Regions from separate parts of the Pedobacter sp. B4419 genome, predicted to be linked through region 1. Evidence: riboswitches for the same ligand, from Rfam matches in the RefSeq annotation. Region 1 holds a riboswitch; each other region holds the start of a gene.
The links. A riboswitch is a leader RNA that binds a small molecule or an ion and turns the genes downstream of it on or off. The one in region 1 is predicted to bind S-adenosylmethionine.

Region 1 (2,267 bases):
TAATCGATAACTGGGCGATGGCTTATTTTTTCAAGGAGCCGAGGTGTTTATAAGTGTTGATCAATAAACCAGTAGGCGTAGCCTTCGAATCTACAAAAACCAGTTCCCGAGCATCAATACTATCTGCCAATAAGCGTTTACCTTTACCGAGCAAAACGGGGTAGGTGATGAGCACAACTTCGTCGGCCAGCCCCTTGTCAAGCAATAGGGAAGTGAGTGTAGAACTTCCTACTACGATCAGGTCGGGACCATCTGTCGATTTGAGTTCTTGAATTGTACTGATCACATCATCACCCAAATCTTTTACCGGGCCCCATTCCAAGCTCTCTGGTCTGTGGGTTGCGATGTATTTCGTTGCGGCATTTATGGCATTAGCCATTGGGAAATCTCCGGCATTAGGCCAGAAGCCACTAAATATATCATAGGTTTTGCGGGCAAGTAGCAGGTCAAAGTTTGGCCCGTATGCTTCAAAAAGCATAGTTGCACCTGCAGGGCTTCTATAAGGTGTAGTCCATGCGCCATAGGTATAGTCTCCGTCATGCTCTATCACGCCATCTAGCGAAATATGTTCGAAAATTCTGATCTTTCTCATGTTGCTTTCAATTAATTAGTTATACAAATCTAAAGGAGATAAGGTATATGGGTGACGTGCAATCACGACAATATGAGGGTGTTTTAGACCAAGGCAAAAGATAGGCAACGATTTTATAGCGCGTTTGGAGTTCCTTAATAATCCTCCTCATTTAGTCACGGATTTGTTAATTTTAAAAAGACTACTAATTCTATAGACTTTATAAAATATTAATTGTATGTTTGCAGTGTTTTACAAAACGTACTGATTTATACTTATCCAGAAAGACGGAGGGAAGGACCCAATGAAGTCTTAGCAACCTCTACCAAAGGTGAAAGGTGCTAATTCCAGCTTCTTATGAAGAAGAACGATAAGATGGCATTTGCTGCTTGTTGCCTTCCTGGCTTAACCCATGTCTGTTTGAATAAGCGTTTTCAGTTTTTTTACCGAAAAATTAATTCTAATAAGTGATGAAACTCAACAGATCCAAATTGTTTTTTAGCGCAATCCTGATGGCAGGCTTGAGCGCTAGCCTAACTGCCGCTGCACAAACTAAAGATTCGAACCAAATAACTGCTGTCGACAATGATAGAGGCTACCTGGTTAAGGTTGGCGATCAGGCGCCAACAGATTTTGAATTGCTACTCGACAACGGAAAAAAAACTTCTTTAACCCAGCTCAAGGGCAAAGTAGTGGTCCTGCAATTTACCGCCAGCTGGTGTAGCGTATGCCGCAAAGAGATGCCACATTTAGAACAAGATGTTTGGAAAGCTTACAAGGATAAAAACCTGGTACTAATTGGCGTAGATCGTGACGAACCTTTGGAAACCGTAAAGAAGTTCCGCCAAGATATACAGGTGAGCTATCCTTTGGCATTAGATCCAGGTGCAGAGATATTCGGTCACTTTGCGCAGAAAAAAGCAGGTGTTACCCGTAATGTAGTGATTGACCAGAACGGTAAAATAGTTTTCCTTACCCGCTTATACGATGCAAATGAATTTAAGGAGATGGTAAAAGTAATCGACTCATTGACTGCTAAACCTGCTTTAAAAGCATCACTTTAACTAAAATAACCTAATCGATCAGGCAATTGCCGGAAGTTGTCTGATCGATAATTAATCATAAATTAAATCAGGTTTACCTATCGAAAATTCTTACTCCATCATCAGCTCGTTAAGAGACGCTGTTAGCTAAATTCCAAGGTTACATTTTAATTCAAAAACACACAATCTTTATGAAAAAAATAGGGATACTGGCCGCGCTATGCCTTGCCGGTTATCAATTTACTTATGCACAAACTCCAACGCTAAAAGGGTTTACTGCTCATGCGACTAATCAGCAGCTACAGACAGAAAAGGATTTTGATCAGCGGTTGAGCAATGTCAGAATTGGCCAAAACATCAAAGAACTGGCTGCGCGTCCGCATCACTTGGGTTCGGCTGGAGGCAAAGCCGTAGCACAGGCGGTGCTTCAAAAATTTAAGGATTATGGCTGGGATGCCCGCATCGAAACATATCAGGTATTATTTCCAACGCCCAAAACACGCCTGCTAGAATTAACCTATCCAAATAAATACACTGCTCAACTTCAAGAACCTGCTTTTGCCGAAGATTCTACCTCAGAACAGGAAGGGCAGTTGCCAACCTACAATGCCTGGGGTGCTGATGGCGATGTAACAGGCGAGTTGGTATTTGTA
Region 2 (2,267 bases), 240 kb from region 1:
TTGTTGGTAGTATATATAAAGTTGGATGTGCTAAGGTTGGAAGGTTTAAGTTTGGATATTATAAGGTTAATTGTAAACGGCTAACTGTTCATTGACAACTGAAAAAGCTTGCTCAAAATCGGCGATGATGTCATCGATATGTTCGATGCCGACAGAAACACGCAGCAGGTTCGGCGTAACACCGGCTGTAAGCTGCTCGTCGATGCTCAATTGCTGGTGCGTAGTGGCTGATGGCTGGATGATCAGTGTTTTGGCATCGCCTACATTGGCCAAATGGCTAACCAATTTTAAGCTGTCAACCAAAGCTGTTGCATGTTCCTTCTCGCCATTCAGCTCGAATGAAAGTACGGCGCCAAATCCATTACGCAGGTATTTTTTGGCATTGGCATGATATGGACTGCTTTCTAGGCCCGGATAGTTAACCTTGGCAACAGCCGGATGGTTTTCTAGCCAGGTAGCCAAAGCCAATGCATTTTCTACATGGCGTTGTACGCGTAGCGAGAGCGTTTCCAAACCTTGGATCAATAAGAAAGAATTGAAAGGAGCCAATGCCGGACCAAAATCGCGAAGGCCTTCTACACGGGCACGGATAATAAACTGGATATTGCCAAAAGGGCCATCTTGTCCGAAAACATCATCGAAAATCAAGCCATGGTAGCCTTCTGATGGTTCTATGAATTGAAAAAACTTGCCGTTGCCCCAGTTGTAGTTGCCACCATCTACAATTACGCCGCCAATGCTCGTGCCATGACCGCCAATCCATTTGGTAGCAGATTGCACCACTACGTTAGCGCCATGTTCTAATGGCTTGAACAAGTAACCTGCTGCGCCAAAAGTATTGTCAACCACTAAAGGCAAATCATGTTTTTTAGCGATAGCAGCGATCTTTTCAAAATCAGGAATGCTGAAAGAGGGATTGCCAATGGTTTCTACATAAATGGCTTTGGTATTGCCATCAATTTTGGCTTCAAAGTCTACAGGATCATCGCCGTTGGCAAAACGGGTTTCGATGCCTAAACGTTTAAATGCTACTTTAAACTGATTGTAGCTACCACCATAAAGGTGATTTGAAGATACAAAGTTATCTCCGGCCTGTAAAATATTGTTTAGGGCAATAAATTGGGCCGCTTGTCCAGATCCAACCGCTAAGGCAGCAACGCCTCCTTCTAAAGCCGCAATTCTCTTTTCGAATACATCTGTAGTAGGATTGGTTAAACGGGTATAGATGTTACCAAATTCCTTTAGCGCGAACAGGTTGGCGCCGTGTTCAGAATTTTTAAAGCCATAGGAAGTGGTTTGATAGATAGGTACGGCTCTCGAGCCGGTTGTAGGGTCTATTTCTTGTCCAGCGTGTAGCTGCAGGGTTTCGAATTTATATGAAGTTGACATGGTTTCTAAGTTTTAATTGTAAAATTGAAATGTTGTAATTTCGAATGTGGCGAAGCTTTTTGGCTTAAATCCAGCATTAGCGATCAGCGTACCTCGATTTTTCGAGGCCTTCCAGATTGAAAAACAAAGGGGAAGAATTTTGTGCTTAGTATATGCGACAGCACATACAACACATCAACTGAGGGTTACAGCAAAACTGATTTACATTTAAAAATGAAACCGACCTGTTGGGTTTTGAACTTGGGTTTTCGCTAAGGAGCGATGGTGAATTGAACTTTTTCATTTTCTTCAATTTATATTTCCAAACAACACCATGTTGCCCGGCCAGGAATTGGCACCTTCTCCGTTAGGGAGGGTTGCCAGTGGGTCAAAGAGCCTGTCTCTCGCCACTTCTTTATAAATCAAATCTTAAAAAGATATTGACTTGGAAATTCAGCTTTCGCCGAATAATGTTTCAAAGGTATGAGAAAATTTAAGAAACTGCAAAATAAAATTTCGATTTATTTTTAAATTGCTGATAGCTAAGGTTTAATGTGTATACTTTGTTGGTGTATGGTCCTTAGTTTAAGGATCGATAGTTTAGTTTCAATTGCTAAATCTTATCCAGTGCCTGATCCAAATCGGCAATCAAATCGTCGATATGTTCTAGGCCAACCGACACCCGAATTAAATTTTGTGGGGTTTTGGTATCCGGACCTTCAACAGAGGCACGATGCTCGATTAAGCTTTCTACGCCTCCCAAACTAGTAGCCTGTGCAAACAAATGCACATTGTTGACTACGGTTCTGGCTTTTGCCGCATCACCCTTTACCAAAATGGAAAGCATCCCTCCAAAATCTCGCATCTGTTTTTTGGCGATTTCATGTTGTGGGTGAGAA
Region 3 (2,267 bases), on a different contig from region 1:
GCATCAACTTCAGCCAGCACGTGATCCGCGAGTTTCGCGACCACAGCATCGACTACTACATCAACTTTGGGGGCGAACTGGACGAAATGCACTGGAGAAAGCTCAAACCGCTACAGTTTTACAAAAAAGTGGAAGAACTCTTGACAAAAAGATTAAATTAAAACCGTATTTTTAACCTACATTATTTTCAACTAAAAAAATGGAACAAGAAAATTATCAATACCAAGATAAATCGGTCTTTGTACAAGAGCGATCGATCTCTAAAAAATTCTTTGCCAATGTATTCCTTTGGATGTTTGTGGCACTGGCTATTTCTACTTTTGCCGCTTTATTTATTTCTAATTCTGCAGAAGCGCTTTCTTACCTGATCAATTTTGAAACAGGCCAAAGAACTATTTTTGGCTATATTGCTATGTTTGCGCCACTTGGTCTCGTAATTTTAATGGGGGCCGGCTTTAACAAGCTTTCTTATGGCGCGTTATTAACCGTATTTGTATTATTCTCTGTATTGCTAGGTGTTAGCTTGAGCTTTATTTTGCTGATCTACACCAGTGCTTCGGTAATCAGTTGCTTCGCGGCAGCAGCCGGTATTTTCGGTATAATGGCCTTTTTAGGTTATACCACTGACGTAGACCTTAGCAAGTTCGGCCCGATCTTAATGATTGGCGTAGTTGGTTTGTTTATTGCAGGGATATTAAACATGTTCATCAAAAGCGAACAGTTTAGCTTGGTAATGGCTTTTATCGGCATTGCGATATTTACAGCCTTAACAGCTTATGATGTACAAAAGATCAAAAGAATTGGTATGGGCATTGAAGAAAACGGCGATCAGATGGTAGCAACAGACACAAAGAAATTAGCCATTATGGCTGCTTTGTCGCTTTACCTCGATTTCATCAACATTTTCCTTTACCTGTTGCGCATTTTCGGCGGCAGAAGATAAGCGCCACAATCAAAACATTATATCGAAGGCCATGCACATTTGCATGGCCTTTGTAATTTTATTTGGTTTCGACACGATATTTTTGGAATTGATGTTGCATTGTTGCATTTTTGTACTGCTTATTAAGAAAGATGGAGGGATTAGACCCTGCGAAGTCTTAGCAACCTGTGCTGACAAGGTGCTAAATTCTATTCTGTTAATCAGAAAAAGATAAGTTAAAGTCAAAATATAGCCCGACTTTTCGAGATAAGCCAACATTAGATTAGAGTATAGCGTATTGCGTAAAGCGATATTTCTCTAGGTAAGCGCTATACCCATATCTCAATACGCCATACTTAATGAACATTAGAGAAGAGTTAGAGAAAAGGATCTTAATTATAGATGGTGCCATGGGCACGATGATACAACGTTATATCCTAAGCGAAGAAGATTTTAGGGGCGAACGTTTTGCAAATCATCCTTGTGATGTAAAAGGCAATAACGATTTGCTCAATATCACGCGCCCGGATATCATCAAAGCCATTCACCTTGAGTATTTGCAGGCTGGTGCCGATATCATCGAAACCAATACCTTCAGTACCCAACGTATTTCTATGGCCGACTACCAGATGGAAGACCTTTCTTACGAATTGAGTTTTGAAGGTGCCCGGGTAGCCAAAGAAGCCGTGCTGGAATTTATGGCCAAAAACCCAGGCAGACAATGTTTTGTAGCCGGTGCCATTGGTCCAACCAACCGTACGCTTTCCCTTTCTCCAGATGTAAACGATCCGGGTTATAGGGCCATTACCTTCGACCAGTTGTATGATGCCTACTACGAGCAGATCAGAGGATTGGTTGACGGTGGTTCAGACCTATTGCTCATCGAAACCATATTCGACACCTTAAATGCCAAAGTAGCTATTGCAGCTATTAAGCAATATGAAGAAGTAGTGGGCCGCAAGCTCGAAATCATGATTTCGGGAACCATTACCGATGCTTCTGGAAGAACGCTTTCTGGCCAAACGGCAGAGGCTTTTCTAAATTCCATCAGCCATGCCCAGCCTTTAAGTGTTGGCTTTAACTGTGCCTTGGGCGCCAAAGAAATGCGTCCGCACATTGAAGAACTGGCTGCCAAGGCAACTTGTTATGTTTCGGCCTACCCTAATGCCGGTTTGCCAAACGAATTTGGAGCCTATGATGAAATGCCACATGAAACGGCGCACCTGGTTGATGATTTTATCACCTCGGGTTTCGTAAACATTGTGGGTGGCTGTTGTGGCACTACGCCAGAACACATTGGCTGCATTGCCGAAAAGGCAAGAAAATCTCAGCCGAGACAAATTCC

Region 2: another riboswitch for S-adenosylmethionine. It lies ahead of AC570H_RS05695 (O-acetylhomoserine aminocarboxypropyltransferase/cysteine synthase family protein); the one in region 1 lies ahead of AC570H_RS06750 (peroxiredoxin family protein).
Region 3: another riboswitch for S-adenosylmethionine. It lies ahead of metH (methionine synthase); the one in region 1 lies ahead of AC570H_RS06750 (peroxiredoxin family protein).

Annotation. Positions count from the first base shown of each region.
Region 1 is NZ_JCASSL010000001.1:1,664,321-1,666,587, reverse strand. It holds gene AC570H_RS06755 (dihydrofolate reductase family protein) at 23-592, opposite strand; SAM riboswitch class I at 844-948, shown strand; gene AC570H_RS06750 (peroxiredoxin family protein) at 1,042-1,635, shown strand; gene AC570H_RS06745 (transferrin receptor-like dimerization domain-containing protein) at 1,806-2,267, shown strand, end outside.
Region 2 is NZ_JCASSL010000001.1:1,425,698-1,427,964, forward strand. It holds gene AC570H_RS05695 (O-acetylhomoserine aminocarboxypropyltransferase/cysteine synthase family protein) at 67-1,389, opposite strand; SAM riboswitch class I at 1,680-1,792, opposite strand; gene AC570H_RS05700 (trans-sulfuration enzyme family protein) at 1,982-2,267, opposite strand, start outside.
Region 3 is NZ_JCASSL010000002.1:2,091,673-2,093,939, reverse strand. It holds gene AC570H_RS20580 (hypothetical protein) at 1-161, shown strand, start outside; gene AC570H_RS20575 (Bax inhibitor-1/YccA family protein) at 200-943, shown strand; SAM riboswitch class I at 1,060-1,160, shown strand; gene metH (methionine synthase) at 1,282-2,267, shown strand, end outside.